One region of the Paenibacillus sp. FSL W8-0919 genome, then DNA from elsewhere that is predicted to be linked to it. Evidence: riboswitches for the same ligand, from Rfam matches in the RefSeq annotation. Region 1 holds a riboswitch; the other holds the start of a gene.
What was found. Region 1 has a riboswitch for cyclic di-GMP ahead of NST44_RS21995 (transglutaminase-like domain-containing protein). Riboswitches for the same ligand answer to the same signal wherever they lie in the genome.
Positions count from the first base shown of each region.

Region 1 (9,706 bases):
CTTCAGATTCACGACGACGGTCTGAACCCCGCCCTTTATCGGAATAGCAATAATGATTTCCGTGCTTCCTTTAAGAACTTCCTTCTTGAACTCTGTACGAATTTCCAGCTTGCCGCTGATGTTGGAATGGCTCTCCACGTAATCGTTGAAGGTCATCACAACCTTGCCGCTGCGGTCCACCGTAAAACGGCCGACTTCACCCTGACCGGCAACGAGCGGCGAGTCAATGTCCGTGAAGATTTCAAACTGCTGCGGCAGATCGAAGGTAAAGGTGTCCCCGTTCTTATAGTTGTGACCGTTCGGCAGCTCCCATTCGTAGCCTAGATTAACGGCTGCACCGATATCCAGGCTGCTGTCCGGATTATAAACGGCATCAATGACGGTGCCATCCATGTCGGTTAACACAACTTTGGTTAAAATGCTATCATTATTGATTTCTGATTCGGACGGGCCATAAACATCATCCGTCACTCCATACACTGAATCCTGCACGCTTACCGGTTCTGGAACATTAGTCGATGCATTGACCGTCCAGTCCGATCCTCCAAACCACGTTTGGATCATAAGCAGCAGAGCCAATACGATTCCACTTACTTTTTTCTTCATGATCTCTCCCTCAGCCTCTCCATTACCCTCAATATATTTGGTTCCGATGTCGCTTTCGCGTGCGCAAATCGAGCCAACCATCTCTCGGATCATATGCCGATAAGAGATTTGTTCGTCCATCACCTCCGCATACTTTTATTTGGCGCACGATACATTGGTGCCTGTATTTTCCTTAAGAACCAATTGAGCTTCTAGCATTGTAACGCCCGATTCTGAATATTTTCTGAATAAAAACCCGAATAAGCCTTGGACAATGGTCCAAAGCTTAAGGTTTTAGCTATAAAATTATTTTAATAATACTTGGCTGCAGAATAGCGAGATGCCTCTTTAATCATTTTGAAACCGGCACCCTTGCTCTTCCATCCCGCATCAACGGTCGTGTCGATCGTTACCCACCGCCCGTTCAGGTAAACCTCATTCCAAGCGTGGTAAACGTCAACATAATCCGTTGTCCCCATTACAAGCTTAGTCGGAATGTCCACGCTCCGCAGCATGGATGCGAACAGAGAGGCGTAATCATAACACATGCCTTTTTTCCCTGACAGCGTGCGGTCAATATCGGGAAGATAGTCCGTCAGCTCACTGGATGCGAGTGCTTTGTCGTACCGGATCGTATCGACGATATATTCGTGGATCAGCTTTACTTTTTCCTCGTCGGTGTCTGCGGACCGAGTTAGCTTCTTTGCAAGCTGAGCCGCCTTGTCGCTTGAACGCCAATCGATGTTTTGTACCGAGTTCAAAAATACCTTGCTGCTATTGGTCAGTTGAAGCTTAACTTCCGCTTCTTGAACGATCTTATACTTGGTACCGTTGACCTGCTCCAGCACTTTTATGGTATAACGACCGTTTCCCATTTGCAGCGGAAAGGTCTCCTGCTGCTTGTCCGCTAAAAGCGTATATGTATACTTGTTTTGCCCTTTTGCAATCATAAGCTTCGTCTTCACGTCCGCTTTCACGTCATAGCGAACGGCGATGACTCCGCGATCAAGCTGCTCCAGATCCAGCCAATCTCCCGTTTGGGAAGCATGTACAACCGGAGCCAATACGAATAACGCAATAAACCCTACAATAGCCAACACCATGTTGCGCATACTATAAACTCCCTTCGGTAGCCAGGCTGCCATTGACGGTTCATCAAGAAGGCCCTGTGGCTTTGCGTCCTTATCTTTCGACAAGTTTGCCGTTATCGTAGTAGAGTTTTCAAAGAATTAATTGAATAAAAATCTCATATAAAAAACAAAAAAAGCATCTTCGTTCGGTAGCTGGCTGCCATTGATGGTTTATCAAGAAGGCCCTATAGCTTTGCGTCCTTGCCTTTCGACAAGTTTGCCATTTATCGTGAGTAGCTTTATGTGAGTTCATCATACCAAATATCTCTAATTCTATCAAGCAAATTTTGAGATTCATAGACGAGGATCGACAACAAAAAAACGTCTCCACTGAGACGCTCTTTTGTCAATTCCGCTTGATCATCAATCCATTAGGGGAGTCCTTAGAGGGACAGCTCCTTTTTTAACCGATCGAGCTGCAGCAGGTGGTGCCTGTAATGCATCTCTACCAGCAGAAACCACTCTTTGGCGTTTAAGGCTCCGAATCCGGGATGAGGAATCGTGATGCTGCTGTCTGCTTGACGCACAACCGGTTCCGTTCGCTTCATCCGCTCCGCTACGCCCTGAAGACCTTCAACTAACTGCTCTTTGCTCATCGGCTGCTGCGGCGTGTACTGCGGAGACGCCGGAATTCGTATCCTGACAGGCGGAAAACTTCCGAGCTCGAATACCGTCTTGCCTCTCTCCGTTTTTTCCCCAGGGGATTCGACGGCCGTTTCGTTTCCGGCCAAACATTGGTCGACATTGCGCAGATGCATATATTGAGCCGATTGAATCAAATGCATGTACATTTGCCCAATGGACCATTCCTCTTCGTTCGGCTTGATATGCAGCTCCTCCAGCTCCAGGTGTCCCAGCTCGTTTAAATACATCGCTACTGTTGTTTCAAACGCCTGCAAAGCTTCTACTGTATTTCTCATCATGATATCTCCTCTTCCATCTGGTATATACCCAATATAAAAAAACGCTCCTGACAACAGCGTGTCAGTAGCGTTTTCGTATTTTTTCAGCTTCTTCACGAATCCGGTTACGAAAGGAATCAGGTTCCAGCACCTCCACGTCCCCACCCCAGCTGAGAATATAGGGGAGCAATTCTTCCGGCTGTCTGACTCGAAAGCGGACCAGAAGACCGTGTTCCCTTTGCTCAGAAGCTTCGATATAGAAGCTCGCGGTCTCGGTGATTTTATCGGCAATTTCCGGATTTACTTGAATCGTCACATGAACGTTACGATCGTCAGGCGGACGATATTGACTCAGCTTAAATCCTTGGGGAAGGTTAAACCTTTCCTCTAGGACCGTAACATCCCTCATGCGCGATAATCGGAAATGACGGATCTCCTGACGCAGCTCGCAGCGTGCGATCATGATCCAATTCCCTTGGACGAGCACAAGGCCATATGGAGCAACGATCCGGTCGCTCATCCGTTTTCCATCCGAATCCGGTATTTTTTTCAGGTAACGCATCCTTATCTTCCGCCGCTCCAAAATGGCACCCCGAACCTGTCCAAGCTCGTTCTCCCCCTGCCCGCCGGGATGAAGAAACTGCATCGTTTCCCGGACATCCGCTGAGGCCTCACGAATGGGTTCAGGAAGTATCGCTTCAATCTTGCTTCGAGCTGCCCTCGCAGCTGCTTTGTAGTCGCCATCCAGCCGCTGCTCAATCATATCCGTCCCCATGAGCAATGCCACCGCCTCTTCCGCAGTAAAACCAACCGGCGGCAAAAAGTACCCTTCCATTAGGGAATACCCATGCCCTGGAGACCCAAGTATCGGAACCCCTGCTTCGCTGAGCGCTTGCATGTCTCGATATATTGTCCGCACGCTTGTCTCGAAATGGGCAGCCAAATCTTCCGCCCGCAGCACCTTGCTCCGCTGCAATTCAAGCATGATGGCGAACTGGCGCTCGGTTTTGTTCATCGTTTCTCCCCTCCGCTAATACATAAAAACCCGGAAAACGGACAACCAACATTGTCTGTCTTCCGGGATCATAAATGGGACCTGGTCAATTATCCATATTACGGACCATTGCTTTATGAGATGAAGCTTAATTCAGCTTTGACCGATTCTGTTGCTGGGTTATTCTCAATTTCTCAGGGGTAACATCGTCACCATTCGGGTCTACAACCTTCAGGGTAGACATCGTGGAGAGAACCTGGCCCCGGATGTCTTTCAAGTATTCCTGGCGAAGCTTTTGCTGTTCGGTATATTCTTCTTGGGTCAATCCTTCGGATTTCTGCTTGCGGCTCAGTTCATTGATTCTATGCAATGAAGGAATGGTCATCGTTATCGTTCATCCTTCCATATAATTAAGATGTAATTGTTAGTTTACTGTAAAAGGATTGAACTTGCAATAGAACCAGTCCCGGCCTTCCTGGGATGAAGAGGTGGTTGCGTAAGCGAAAAACACATCGAACAAATTGGATTCGATGTGTTTTTCAATTGATCTCAATGTAAATATCTTATTCATCACTTTGGATTACCTATTTCATTTTCCATGGAACCTGGTCTTTGATTGATTGTCTTCTATTGATTGCGAAGAGCCTTTGCATCGCGAAGTAAATAACCCGCAGCCTCGGCAGCTATATGTTTTCCTTTCTGTGCACGTACTTCTTGAATGAAACTGCTAAGGTTTTGCTTTTGTAATTTCTTCAGCAAACTGTTGGCGATGCCTTGGTTGTCAATCCACCCCACGTCTGCGAAACGGTGAACTAACTCCTCAAGCGTCTCGTAACTTGTGTTGACTTGAAACTCAATAGACTTTGTTGCAGCATTCCCTGCCAAATCAAAGGCCGTTACCGTAAAGGTATGTGTTCCAAGATCAAGCTTGTACATTGGGATATCACTTACAGTGTTTAGCACTTTCCCGTCCAGCATTACTTCTGTTTTCTTATTGTCGATTCCGGTCAGGCTGTCGGAGAGCTCAAATTTCGGTTGAAATATACCTGTGTTGTATTCAGATGTGACAACGCGATGGATCGTAATTTCAGGAGCCGTCCAATCGACGGTAACGCTGCTGGCAGCCTTATAGTTCCCGTCCTCCGTCGCTGCCGTAATGACTGCTTTCCCTTCCCCTACTGCTGTCACCAATCCGTTATCGTCAACCGTAACGACCTGAGCTTGATCCGTACTCCATGAAATCTTTTTATTGCTCGCGTTGTCAGGCTCAATCGTGGCGAGTAACTTAGTTGTGCGATCCGACAAAGAATTAAAGGTCAACGCTGGTCTATCGAGCGAAATTCCTGTAACGGGTACGGATTCAGAGGAATAGCTAACAATAAGCTCATTAAGCGCAATGTTTCCCCATATCCGATTCGCATCGTTAACCTTCAATCGAAGTTTATAGGCGTTAACCGTTGGAAAAGTAACCGTATGCCGTTCTTTGGTGCTGTCGTTCAGCTTCCATTCAATCCTTGCATTGGATAAAGCCGTGTTCCAGCTGCTGCCATCGTAATACTCAACATCGAAATGAGTAATCCCTTGGCCAATGCCGAAGAAGGTAACCAAAGTGACTTCGTTGACGGGCACAGCATTTTCGCCATAGTCTAGCGTGATATAACCTGGAAAGCTCACATCACCCGTACTCCCCCACGCCGAGTTTAAATTATTGTCGATAATATTGGCAATTGTGCCTGCTCCTGTAGCAAAGGTCGTGCTCACCATGTCCTTGGATAAATCCGGATTGTTGTACAGTTCTAGCTCGTTCAGGGCAATACGTCCCGATTGGCGGTTCCCCTCATTTACTTTCAATCTTATTTTAGAAAATCGAGTGAGCGGGAATTCCACGGTTTTGATCTCGTCCGAGCCATCATTCATATCCCAAGTCAGGTGAATATTCGTCCGAACTGGAATCCATGCAGAACCGTTACTATATTCAAGATCAAAATTCGTGATTCCCATTTCTGTACCGAATCTTGTATTTAACTTCAATTGGTTGGCAGAAATCGTTTGATCACCGAAATCGAGCGTAATATAGTTCGGGAATGAAGGCGAAGGATCGGTAGACCAAGCCATGTCATAATAGTTATCGTTGATGTTTTCTATGGGCTGCGAAGTTGATGTTGCAAAGGTCGTACTTGCAGCTGCCTGTGTAGCTAGATTGTCAACTGGCGTGCTATCGGGCCGTTTCGGAACAATGACGATCGGATCCGGCATATCTCCCGCTGGAGGAACGGTACCGCCGTATTCGTAGGCACCAATATCGGGAGCCCCATTGTATAATGGATTGCCGTAATAATCCCGCCCCCCATTATCGTTAATGCGAATGCCTGCGCCGATTAAAGGCGAAATCGGTTGCAATTGGTACCCATCTACGGTATCCATACCGTTGCCGCCGCTTCCGGGATCCACGAACCTTGGGTCGCCGGTCACCGCATGCGCATCGGCCTGTACCAGCGTGTTCCCACCGTAATAAGCGTTATAGTCAAACGTTTGGCCCGTCAAATCCCATCCTTTATCACCGACACTGTAATACACATTGTTATAGTTTTTAATATTGCGCGGAGCACCTGAAGCCTTGGTGAAATAATCGCTCATGACCGGATTGCCTGATGATTCTCCTACGTAAACGGTATTGTTGTAGTTGTAGACATGATCAATTGAACCGCTGTACCTGAAGATACTTTTTCTATCGTTTTGACTGATGTTATACCTAACGATTGTATTGATCGTGTAATAGGTATCGTTAACAAAAAGCATAAAGCCGCCGGCGTTATCATGGCTGTAATTATACTGGACGAGCGAATTGATGTTCCCTGCATCCACGTCGAAGCCATGGCCGTCTTCTGCTCCGTTAACGCTTGCAAAAGATTCGTTGAATTGAACGAGATTGTTGTCCGCATAAGCCCACCAAATCGAAGCATTCGTGGCCAGGTAAGTGGCTTGCTGCACCGTGTTATGCTCGACAATCGCTCCATCAGTAACATTCCAAGCAATCCCGCCCGTGGCGGCTCTAATGACGGTATTGTTGGCAATTTTCACTTGGGTAGACGGCGTCCACGGCCCGTAAGGCTTCGGTACCCAAGGCCATAAATCGCCCATCCCATAGCGCAAAATGCAGTTAGAACCTATGAAAATCCCATAGGCATCCACATCCGTTAATGTATTTCCGTCAATGAGAATATCGTTAAACGCACTTGGCGTATTCGACCCGACTGAATCGAAAATAATTCCGCCGGAACGTGTGGTATAGGAACCATCGACATCATGGATGTTCATATTTTTAATATGAATATGATTCAGTATGCCCGCTTCCTCATTTAAGATATAGACACCTCGTCTTTGTCCCCGCGGATTCTCCCAATCCCGATCAAAAGGCAATGGCGAGCTGTTGGTCACCTCCAAATTGTTGATTTCCCAATATTGCTGGTTTTTCAAAAAGACGGCTTCAAGTTCAGTCGTTACACCGGCGATTAACGGCTTACTACCGGTTCCGTACATATCAATAATGATTGGCCGTCCGTTCTCGCCGGAACCTTTTGGCCACAGTCTGCCGTTCCAGCTCTCCCCGGCTTTAAACAAAATCTTGTCGCCTGGAGAAAAAGTAGTCGCATTGACCTTATCCAGCGATTTCCATGCAGCGTCTTGGGTTGTGCCGCTATTCTTGTCGTCTCCTCCGGTGCTGTCCACATAATACGTTGTTCCGGCAGCATTCGCTGGTTCAGGCAAAGCGGTGAAGAACGTACAGAACAAGGAGAAAATCGAAACCATGCAAATCACTTTTTTCATATACCTTGGCCTCAAAGCATATCATCCCTTCATTTTTTATTTATGTAAAATCAACTATATAAGTTGAACAAAATGAATGGATCGATGTCAGGGCATGTACGTAAAATGTTCCTGCAATCGCTGTTGGTTTCAGATTTCTTGATTGTATATAAGCTAGTACAGTAGAAATCTGAAACCAAAGGCGACCGTTCCACTTTTTCGGAATCATTTTACTCCCTTGCCTGCGTCGTATTCTTATAATCAACTTATATAGGACGTTACATCTTGAAGTTTTGGTAGGACTCTTCGTTCACAACAACCTGCGCATCTGCAATTCGCGTGCGCACATACTCTTCATATCTGTGATCAATGTAATCTCTTAACACCTGTTCCTTGATCTCATCAAATGACAGGAAATTCGAGTCAGCCTTCTCATTTTCAATACATTGAATTAAATGAAAATGGCCGTTTTCTTCAATAATTCCGCTAACTTCACCTATTTGAAGCTTTTCGGCTGCTTGAGCAACCGGACTCCTAGCGTTATGTCTGTAACTATCCAGATTGTATGATTGCTCCGTAACTTTCCCCTCATGACCGAGTTCTTTGGCTGCTTGCTCAAATGACAATCCCGATGCAATTTTCCCCAGAACCGCATTCATTCTCTTCTTTTTCTGACGTTTGAGCTCCTTATCGGTACTCAGGTTAGCATCAAGAAAAGACAAGGATATTTGCTGCACCTTCACAGTTGCCGACGCTCTGTACAACTTATCTTTTTTGGTCTCGAAGAACGTTCTCATTTGCTGTTCAGTCGGCTTCCATTCCTGTTCCATCAGGCGGTTTTTGACGGATAAAATGGAATTTCCCATCACATATTCTAAATAAGCCTCCTCGGTGTATTGGGCGGGTCCGAAAACCACTTGGTTATTTTTGATGGCTTTTCGTCTTCTCTCGTTTTCATGATTGAGATTATGTATGAAACTGTCGTAACTGATTTCAGACAGCACTCCCTGCTCCTTGGCGATGATTTGCTGAATTTTTAGACTCACGCTATTTTCCAGTGCCTTCTCTTTTAACAACTCTAGCGGAATTTCTCCTCCGTAAGAAGTGGTCCAAAATGTGGCCGACTGCCCAGCATCATATTTCTCGTGGAAATAATGGATGTTCCCGGATTTATTGGCATGAATCGCTCTTTGAAATTCATTTGCATGGATCGGAAAACCATCGACTGTTGCGATAAAATCGTCTTCTTGATCAGCATTTGAAGGTTTCGGCTTCGCGATGATCGCGACACTCAGGAAAACCAAGATTAAAATTCCGGCCGTGAACAGCCATACTAGGCTGCTTTTATTAGGTGTCAAAATACTCATAAGCATCCATCACCTTTCACGTACTTGAATCTGGTCCTCGAATAACCACGCTGATGCATCCAAGCACCTCCAAGTTGATTTGTTAAGCGCAAAGTGTTACTTATGCTTCATGTGGTTTCATTATAGGCCCAAAAAGAAAGCGCTATCAATTTCGTGTTTTTTACAATAGTTTCACTTTTTTTACTTATTTGGTGTTTTGGAAGCTCTTCGAGCCAAGTATGCCTCTTTATAGTTTTATATTAAAAATAGAATAACCCTAAAGGGCAGCCATTCTCTTTAGGAAGTGACTAGCCTCTAGGGTTACAAACGTTATCCTCAAACCAAAGATGTTATAAAAACGTATAATCTTATTTTTTGCTATCTACAGGAATAGTTATCTTTTTATTATAGGTTTTTATATATTTGAATCCATCCAACAACAGGCGTTCCGGCTTATCCGATGTGTAAAATGAATACGTTTGCTCCCACAGAATGTTACCGTTGTTCAGATCCCAAGGCCGTGCAGCGGAAATTGATGATACGGGAACAACGTTCGACCCCACTTGTATGGATAAACTGTCCGTTTCCAAAATGATAAATTGCTTTCTGGCAATCACGATGTCATAACCACTGTCGGTTTTTGTTACACTGCGAATCCATAATTTTTCGTTGCCTATTCGGATGGATTGATCAGATGGAGAGACTAGCGAAATAGGTTCCTCCACTTTTTGATATCCATCGAAATTTTCGAGGATAAGCTCGATGGTTTCTATCTTGTCGGTTGGAAGGACATCGAATTCCAGATCAAAGCCAGGGAATCCCGTGTTGGTGTAATTGCTCGATCTTCCTCCCCAGTACTCCACTTCGGTTCCATTCACCAATAGCTTTGTTTTAGCAAAAAACCATGGGTGTCCCTTATTCTCCAGTTCATAATGCCCTCTC
Region 1 is NZ_JBBOPV010000001.1:4,858,844-4,868,549, forward strand. Features, by position in the region: gene NST44_RS21990 (collagen binding domain-containing protein) at 1-726, opposite strand, end outside; gene NST44_RS21995 (transglutaminase-like domain-containing protein) at 897-1,697, opposite strand; cyclic di-GMP riboswitch class I at 1,711-1,798, opposite strand; cyclic di-GMP riboswitch class I at 1,861-1,947, opposite strand; gene NST44_RS22000 (DinB family protein) at 2,099-2,635, opposite strand; gene NST44_RS22005 (helix-turn-helix transcriptional regulator) at 2,700-3,632, opposite strand; gene NST44_RS22010 (DUF896 domain-containing protein) at 3,760-3,996, opposite strand; gene NST44_RS22015 (discoidin domain-containing protein) at 4,239-7,439, opposite strand; gene NST44_RS22020 (peptidylprolyl isomerase) at 7,697-8,785, opposite strand; gene NST44_RS22025 (DUF4179 domain-containing protein) at 9,133-9,706, opposite strand, start outside.

Region 2 (9,706 bases), 3.4 Mb from region 1:
AAAAAAGATGCGTAAACGTTCAATATAAAGATATATTAACTAAAGAAAATATAGCGTCTGTGAAACATACACATAACGATACGTTACTAGGAGGAACCGATGATGGAAATCGGAATTAGCTCGTTTGTTGAAACCGTGCCGGACGTTCACACCGGCGAATTGATCAGCCACGCCCAAAGGCTGCGCGAGGTCGTGGAGGAAATTGTGCTGGCCGACCAGGTCGGCTTGGATGTATATGGAGTAGGCGAGCATCATCGCCAAGATTATGCGGCCTCGTCCCCTGCGGTCGTGCTTGCGGCTGCTGCCTCCCGGACCAAGTGGATCCGGCTGACAAGCGCGGTGACGGTGCTGTCATCAGCGGATCCGGTACGGGTATTCCAGGACTTCGCCACGCTGGACGCGATTTCGAACGGACGCGCGGAAATCATGGCCGGGCGGGGCTCATTCATCGAATCCTTTCCTTTGTTCGGCTATGATCTTCATGATTACGATGAGCTGTTTGAAGAGAAGCTGGAGCTGTTGTTAAAAATTCGGGAGTCGGAGCGGGTGACCTGGGAGGGCCGGCATCGCCCGGCCATCCATAATCTGGGCGTATATCCGCGTCCTGTGCAGAACCCCCTGCCCGTATGGATCGGCAGCGGCGGCAACTCCGAATCCGTCGTCCGGGCCGGCCTGCTCGGCCTGCCGCTCGTGCTGGCGATCATTGGCGGGAGCCCGCTGCAGTTCGCCCCGCTCGTGAAGCTGTATAAAGAAGCGGCCGCCCATGCAGGGCATGATGTATCGAAGCTTCCGGTCGCCTCGCATTCCCATGGATTTATCGCGGAGGATACGGAGCTTGCCGCGGATAAGTTCTTTCCCTCCACCCAGGCGGCCATGAACGTGCTCGGCCGGGAGCGCGGCTGGGGTTACTATGATCGCGCCCGTTTCGATGCTGCACGCAGCTTCGAGGGAGCCCTCTATGTAGGCGATCCGGAGACGGTCGCTCAGAAGATCATCCATCTTCGCAAGCATGTGGGTATTACCCGGTTTATGCTGCACGTGCCGGTCGGCTCGATGCCGCATGAAGAGGTCATGAGGGCGATCGAGCTGCTCGGTACGGAGGTTGCGCCTCGGGTTCGTTCCGAGATCGACCGGTGGGAAGCGGCCGGCGAGCCGGCGGAGTAAGCAAGCAAATCCAATTAAAATTCCGTTTGACAAATCAGACAATGTAAAATATGATAAGTCCATCGAATGACAGTCAGTACTGACATTCATGTAGGAAGGGGGGACTTTCATGAGTAGAGATCAACATATAAGCAGTGACGACAAGCTGCTGCAGGCCGCAATCGATCTGATATCCCGGAAGGGCTACAACGGCGTCACGACGCAGGAGATTGCCTCGGCAGCCGGGCTCAGCGAGAAGACTCTATTCCGAAAGTTCGGCAGCAAGCGAAATCTCCTGGAGATGGCGTTCGAACGCTATCATTACGGTCAAGAAATGACGAAGCTTTTCGCGGAGAAGCTCACGGGAGAGCTTACTGCGGATCTGATTCTGATCAGCCGGACGTACCATGACTTGATGATCCGGAACCGCAAGCTGATCACGATCAGCATCAAGGAGAGTGATCATCTCCCGGGACTTCGAGAGATGACCAGCAAGCATCCGAAGCAGTTTCTGGACGTGTTGACGAAATATTTTACGATCATGACGGAGAAGGGGAAGCTGGTTGCCGGAGATCCCGAGCTGCGGGCGATCTCGTTTATGATGATGAACTTTGGCGCGTTCATGAACGAGCTGGATTCCAAGGAGATATTTCCTTCCGTAACGCTGGATGACTTTATTGAGGAGAGTGTGCGGATTTTTGCTAGGGCGTTAACCCCCTAGTTTTTTTCAAAGCATACGTCAGTAAGTACTGACAGACATGCTAATCTCGCTGTTTAAAATTTTCTACTCACAAGGAGGGTGAAGCTTTAATGGAGACTCGGAAGCTGATGCGTGTCCTCATGTTCACGCTGTGTCTGTCCGCTATGAGCGGATTGATGTTTAACTTTGTCCTGCCGGACATGCGGGAGGAATTCAGCTTGAGCACCGCTCAGGTTAGCTGGGTAACTTCCTCGTATTCCCTGCTGTACGGGATCGGCACGGTTCTGTACGGGAAGCTGACGGAACGCTACCAGCTCAAAAATTTGCTGTCATTCGGTCTGCTGCTGTTCGCGGCCGGCTCTCTGGTCGGCCTCGTCTCCCAGGCATTCTGGATGGTCCTTGCCGCAAGATGCCTTCAGGCGATCGGCGCGGCGGCGATACCGGCGGCGGCAACGCTTATACCGATTCGCTACTTCCCGCCGGAGCGAAGAGGAGCAGCCATGGCGACAGCCTTTATTGGATTGTCCATCGGCAGCGCGCTTGGGCCGGTGGTGTCCTCGCTAGTGGCCGGCTTTGCTCATTGGCGCTGGCTGTTCAGCATCCCTTTGCTGATTCTCATCACGCTTCCTTTTTACCGGAAATATCTGAAGGACGAAGACCCTCAGTTTCCAGGATCATTCGACCTGCTGGGAGGCGGCCTGCTGGCTGTCGCGATCACTTGTCTGCTGCTGGGAATAACGAACGGAATCTGGTGGCTTCCGCTAGCCGGACTGCTGGTAGCCGCGTTGTTCATTGTCCGGATTCATCGTGCATCCGTCCCGTTCGTGAGCCCGGTTTTGTTCCGGAATCAAGAGTATTCGGTTAGGCTTGTCATCATGTTTCTGTTCAGCGGCGCGGCCTTTGCGCTGCATTTTCTAAGCCCGTTGCTGCTGGCAGAGATTCATGCGCTGCCTCCAGGTTGGATCGGATTTGTCATGGTGCCGGCCGCCGCGGCCTCCGCTCTGCTCGGGAAGACAGGGGGAAAGCTGGCCGATGCCAAAGGGAACACGGATCTGTTTCTAACCGCCATGATTATGTTGGTCGCTTGCTTTGTACTCTTATCCACGTTCTCCGCCATTTCAGCCGTCGCGGTTGCTCTCTTCCTGATTCTAGGTAATGTCGGGCAGACGTTCGGGATGATTGCACTATCCAACTCCGTCTCCCTTAGCTTAGCGAAAGAGCAAGCCGGCATCGGGATGGGATTGATGCAGATGCTGAATTTTATTTCGGCGGGGATCGCTTCCGGTGTGTACGGAACAATGCTCGATATCCGCTCCGAGGTATCGTGGAACCCCTTGTATGCCTATGCCGAGGGGCAGGTTTACAGCAATATTTATTTGGTGCTAGCCGGGCTGCTGCTCGCCATGCTGATGTTCTATTCCCTACGGTTCGGGAAAACGGAGCACGGTCATATAAGAGCGGCGGGAAGCTGATATCGCATGCTTTCGAGTCCATTCATTACAAATAGGAAATATAGGAGGAGATTCTAATGACAACCACTTTATTCATTAAAGCCAACAACCGCCAAGGGGCCGTCACAAGCAGATTATACGACGCATTTTTCAATAGCTACCGCGAGGCACATCCGAATGATGCGGTGGTTGAGGTCGACCTGTATCAGGAACGCATTCCCCTTCTGGACGACATTATGATTAGCGGGAATTTCAAGTCAGCCATGGGCATGGAGCTTTCGGAGGAAGAGCAGGCCGTTCGGGACATCGTCAACCGGCACTTGGAGCAATTTCTTGCCGCCGACAAATTGGTGTTTGCCTTCCCGCTCTGGAATCTGACGGTTCCTGCAGTGCTGCATGCCTACCTGGACTACATGCATCATCCGCGTAAAACGTTCAAATATACGGAGCAGGGCTTGGTCGGTCTGTTGGGTGACAAAAAAGCAGCACTGCTGAATGCTAGAGGCGGGATCTATGCGGAGGGCGATCCATCCGAGATGGCGGTCAGCTTCGTAAAAAATCATCTCAACGTGTTCGGGATTACCGACATTACTACGATTATCATTGAGGGGCATAATCAATTCCGGGATCGAAGCGAGGAAATCATTGAGGAAGGCCTTCGGCGGGCAGCCGAAGCGGCAAAGCTTTTTTAAATCATGGAGAAGCTGGTTATTTTGACATATTACACGCTCTGCTAGTTACTTTGTGACAAAAAATTACAAAATCCAGCAGGAAATTGTCGGGAATTTGAGTCATGAAGCCTATATTCAATGAAAAACAATGTAAGTTATAGTTTGATTAGGTCATTCATTCAGAACTATATGTTGTATCTTTCGACAATTGAATCGTTCGTACGATAATCGCAAACCCACTGAAAAGTGGCGACGCAAAGCTATAGGGGCTAATGGGGTTCTGCATAGAACCGCGATGCCAGCCAGTTGCCGAATACGACGGAAGCCTCCGTCACTTCTTGCTAGTTACTACCTATGTCTACAAGCTGACGGAGGCTATTTGTTGTTCACAAATTTTTATAGGGAGGCTCCTGCAGTAACTGCCTGTTCCTTAAAAGTTACGGTCAATTGCCTGAAAGGAGGTGAATGATGCGGAACATGATTTCCCGCAGCGCGGTATAACTACAGCAGTTCGACTCTCAGCGGATAACAAGGAATATTCATGCGGCAGCGTCTTTGACAGCAAACCAATCGAATCGTTTCGTACGATAATAGCAAACCCACTGAAAAGTGGCGACGCAAAGCTATAGGGGCTAATGCGAATCTGCTAAGATACGTGATGCCAGCCAGTTGCCGAATACGACGGAAGCCTCCGTCCTATTTTGCTATGGTAATCTTCATGGATGGAGGTTTTTTATTTTTCGCTAAGAGCTACCGAATCTTCACAGCGGCGATAAATAGGAGATCGATTTCATTATTAATCACTTATTCTTAACAAGGAAGAAGGGAAAATAATGGGCCAAAGAACATTGCTGAAAGTAAACGATCATTTTCCTAATATCCTCAGCATCTCTGAAATTAAAGAAAGGCTGATCGAGCGAAAAGAAATCCTGTATCTGTTGCAAGAGGAAACCAGGAATATTATTTGTGATTGCGGACCCAGAGGGAACCGTTATCGATTATTGCGGGACGGAGCTGTTAAAAGGTTATTTTGAAAGAAATCATTTGAAAATCGGAACATCTTCTGCTATGAACAAGGCGGGAATCAATGCCATTGCGTTATCCATGGAAAATCAATCGGTCTCAGTCGTAATCGGCGCCGAGCACAGCAATAAATTGTTTGCAGAGCTGTCCTGCGTTTGCACGCCAATACGAATAAATCATGTTATTATAGGCTACCTCAGCCTCTGTTTTCATTACTTTCACGAGGTTACATTTGTACTGCCCCTCATTGAACATCTGGCCAAAAATATTGAAGAAAAGTTACCCCAAAAGGATCCCATGCTACAAAAAGAGCTGACCTACTCACTCTTTGACCAATATGAATTAACAAACCGCGAGAAAGAAATCGCCTACGAATGGCTGGAAAATAAAAACGTGCCTGAAATTGCGGATATTTATGGAATCAGTCAAAGCACGGTCCGTACTTTCATCAAAAAGATATACGCCAAAACGAGAGTCAATCATAAAGGGGCATTCCTAAGAAAATTTACATGAAGATATAGGCAATACACAAGCACTAATTACCCAATTATGGGTATTTTATTTATTAAAGTAAAATTTTATAATTATAGGCAAGCCACTGATGACAGATAGTTAAAATTTAAACTAATTCATAATTCGTACAATCTATCGCAAACCCATCGAAAGGGTGGTGACGCGAAGCTGCAGAGGCTGTTGTGGACGCTCATATGCAACCACGATCCCTGCAATTGGCCGAATACGACGGAAACCTCTGATCCGCCATGCGACAACGATTGAATAGGGAACTGTTTATTTTAGATAACCCTGCTGACCTGACGCCGCTGCAGAAACTGAATCGGGTAGCCTTCAACATTTCATGAAGAGGAGCATGCTTTAACGGTTTGTTCGTTTAGGAATGAGCGATCAACTCTCTGTTTGAGAAGGTTTGCCGCAAAAACGTTGGCAGCTGTCATAAATCACTTGCTACGATGGGGGTGGGTGGATGTGATGGTTTCTATAGAGAACGAACTGAAGCATGTATCCGACGAGCTCGAATATCTCAGGAGGGAACTTGAGCGAATGGCCGGCAGTCTTGAATTCGTACATCAAGATGTTGTCGCACTTTCGCAGTCGTTCGATAAGCTGATTGTCCGTTACATGGAATTAAAAAGCCATGAGGAAGAGATCAATAGAAAGTGCGCAAAGTTAAATAAACCAAGCCATGAGTAATAAGTCCTCCATAAAAAATAGAACCCCGGATGTCGATTCTCGACCTTCTGGGGTTATTTGCTTAAAGATATGGTGCTTCCAGCTTTAAGGGAAGCCATTTCAAGTCAGGTGCTTGGATTCAATCATTTTTCTGTACGAGCGAACAGCTGCTCCAATTATCCATTGTAATGTACCCGCGCCTAACAAGCGCGAAAATCGTATTGGTTCGGCAATACCATTCCAAGTTGGGTACAGATGGCGAATCACCGCTTGCCTTCGTCAAGACACCCTCATACGTCCAGTATCCGCCTTTCTTCCAGCGGACAAGTCTCCCATGCTTCTTGGCCTGTTCCAGCGCTTCTTGTTGTATTTCCGATAACGTCAATTCATCCTCACCACACAAATCCTGTAATATCTGTCTAGAAGACGGATGGAATATACCAATTAAATCATATGAATCTGAATATATTCTGAATAACCTGTGTTGAAAAACGGTCGATGGGCATTGTTAGGTGAACTGATGCATCGTCGAGTAAAAGGATCAGAATACCAGACATTATGTCTGGACATTTTCGGAACACTACTCTATAATCAAATAGTTACCTTGAGTAACCAATTGGATGGAGGTTTCCCCATGAGCACCCACCGACATTTTTTTCAGCAGTACTTCAGACTGTACCGCCCGTTCGTCAATGAACTGAACCGGCGGCTCGAGGTTTTTGGGCTGTATTATGCCCAGTGGTCGATCATGTATTATCTGGACGCGAACCAATCGATGACCTTGGTGGAATTGTCCAAAGTTTTGTATGTAGAGAAGCCCACGGTGACTAGAACGGTGAACGCATTGATCAAGTTGGGTTATGTGGAGCAGATCCCGGCATCGGACAAGCGGGAGAAGCGAATCCGTTTATCAAGTAAGGGCATCGATGTCGCGTTGCAGATTCGTCAATTATTCGATGACTACGAGATGGAGATTATGGAAGGTGTCTCCGCTGAGGAACAAGCCAGCGTCATCCGTGTCATGGAGACAGTCAGGGATAACATTATAAGAAAAGGTGATTAACTTGCAGCAAGAAAACTCCCAAGATCGTTTATGGAGCAAGGACTTTTTGATTGTGTTCGGCGTCAATTTCCTGCTCTTTCTTTGTTTTTATCTATTGGTTGTTATTATGCCCACTTATGCAGCTGAGGAATTCCATGCATCGACTGGAATGGCCGGCTTTGCTTCCAGTATCTTTGTGGTGGGGGCGCTGATCGGGCGGCTGATCGGAGGCAGCATTATCGAGAGGGTCGGACGAAGACCGCTGCTGTTGACCGGATTGGTCTCATTCAGCGTCTTAATCGGTTTGTATTTCATCATTAACAGCTTAGCGGTGCTGCTCATCGTCCGTTTCCTCCACGGCCTGGCCTTCGCGCTGGCCTCTACCGCGACCGGCACGATTGCCGCGAGCTTGATTCCAAACTCGAGAAGGGGTGAAGGGACAGGTTATTATGGTGTCAGCATCATCATTGCATCGGCAATCGGCCCTTTCATCGGACTTATGATTCTGGAGCATGCCTCCATGACAGGCAATTTTGTCCTTTGTGCAATCCTGGGCGTGCTCTCATTGGTATCCTCGTTATTCATGCGCATTCCGAAGCTGGTGCTCACCGCCGAACAGGCACGGGAGATGAAGGGCTTCCGGCTATCCAACTTCATTGAGCTCAAGGCGCTTCCGATTTCGATCATAAGCTTTGTGATGGGCTTTGGATATTCGAGCATTTTGTCGTACCTGAAGATCTTTGCGGGGGAAATCGGGCTGGTGGAAGCGGCAACCTACTTCTTCATCGTGTATGCGATCGTGGTGATTCTGTCCCGGCCGTTTACCGGACGCTGGTTTGACCACCGGGGAGCGAATGTTGTGATGTATCCGGCTATCGTATCCTTTGCGATCGGGATCCTGCTGCTCGGTCTGGCACATCATGGAATAACCCTTCTGCTGTCCGCGGTGTTCGTAGGCCTCGGATACGGCACGACACAGTCCAGCTCCCAGGCGCTCGCCATTAAACGCTCTCCGGCGCACCGGATCGGTCTTGCAACATCGACCTTTTACATTTTTGTGGACGTCGGCATCGGGTTCGGTCCGCTCCTTCTTGGCTTCCTTACGCCGCTGGCAGGGTTCCGGGGCATGTACATGACCATAGCGGTCCTGCTGGCGCTGTCGGTGATTCTGTATTATTTCCTCGTCGGGAAACGAGAAAGCCGAGAGAAGGCTGCCCGAACGGCTGCCTAACCAAGATTCGTATTCAGAGAAGCTTAGGTGACGGCTCCTTGGCCTTGGATTTGGCACGACAAGGTTCCAGTTCCAGACGCTCGCCATTAAACACTCTCTGGCCCACTTAGAGCCGTCTTAAGCCTGTAGATTAACCTCCGTAAGGAGCAGATCTGCAGGCTTTTTCTGTTGTACCCCATGTCCTAACCGGGATGCATAAGGAAAGTAAACAAGGGGGTTGTGGCTTAAGTGGTAGCTCTTCAGGAAAAAACGTTTATAGTCGTTTCATCCGATCTCCGCACACATGACCTGTTATACAATGAATAATGATTGTCTGTGCGTCTCATTTATTTTTTCGTGGAGGAGTGAGGCATTTATGGCGCATGCAAGTGAGGTGTTAAGAAATCAGCTGCTCGCGGGTGCGAATGATCCGAGCTGGTATATTCCCTTCCAGCAGTCCACCCGGGATCTGACGGAGGACGAGGCGTTCTGGACGCCGGCGAACGACAGTCACAGCATTGCAGAGATCGTTCAGCATCTGCTCTATTGGAATGAAACGTGGCAGACCCGGTACAGGGAAGAACGTATGGATGCGGTGCCTGCAATTGAAGACAATAATCTCAGCTTTCTCCTTCCGGATCATGTGACGTTTGCCGAGCTAAGGAAACGACTGCTGGAGGTTTTACTAGGATGGCAGCCGCTGCTGTCCGAGTCTGCGGATACCCTGGAGAAGGATGTTAGCGGTTTTCCGGAGCCGGCCAAGTGGTGGGAGATCATCAGCAACGCTGCAACACATAATGCTTATCATATCGGCCAGATTGTTTACATCCGCAAGCTGCAGAAGAGCTGCAGGGCGCTGGATTGGTAATGTTAGAGGAGGGGTGTTCTCAGCACTGCACATGCGGATTGTACTTCCGATCCCTCTTATCCCCGGGTTTCCTCTAATCCCATTTCGTTTGCTGAAGTCAGGGGATAAAGGGGAACGCTCCGCTTCTAATGATTCTTAACTTGAAAAAATGAACCTTCAAGCGAAAATAAAGCCAGCTTCGGGCTCAACCGAAACTGGCTTTCTATATGATTTAGCTAACCTTCTTCATTCTATTAACTTGAACAAACCCAGACGCTCGAAGAACCCTCAAACTTGCTTGTATATTGTTCCCCTACTTAAAGCGCCTCTTTAATGACTCGCTTGTAGAACATCACGGACAGCAGGCCGAAGATGGAGTACAGCGCCGTGTACAGCAGCATGACGATAACCATTGGAGTCCAAAGTTCGGT
Region 2 is NZ_JBBOPV010000001.1:1,436,667-1,446,372, forward strand. Features, by position in the region: gene NST44_RS06250 (LLM class flavin-dependent oxidoreductase) at 103-1,164, shown strand; gene NST44_RS06255 (TetR/AcrR family transcriptional regulator) at 1,274-1,864, shown strand; gene NST44_RS06260 (MFS transporter) at 1,954-3,315, shown strand; gene NST44_RS06265 (FMN-dependent NADH-azoreductase) at 3,372-3,986, shown strand; cyclic di-GMP riboswitch class I at 4,185-4,279, shown strand; cyclic di-GMP riboswitch class I at 4,548-4,642, shown strand; gene NST44_RS06270 (helix-turn-helix transcriptional regulator) at 4,932-5,501, shown strand; gene NST44_RS06275 (aspartyl-phosphate phosphatase Spo0E family protein) at 5,976-6,197, shown strand; gene NST44_RS06280 (hypothetical protein) at 6,316-6,561, opposite strand; gene NST44_RS06285 (MarR family winged helix-turn-helix transcriptional regulator) at 6,811-7,239, shown strand; gene NST44_RS06290 (MFS transporter) at 7,232-8,449, shown strand; gene NST44_RS06295 (DinB family protein) at 8,805-9,296, shown strand; gene NST44_RS06300 (FtsX-like permease family protein) at 9,593-9,706, opposite strand, start outside.
Region 2: it holds a riboswitch for cyclic di-GMP, as region 1 does, so the genes downstream of both, NST44_RS06270 (helix-turn-helix transcriptional regulator) here and NST44_RS21995 (transglutaminase-like domain-containing protein) in region 1, are expected to answer to the same signal.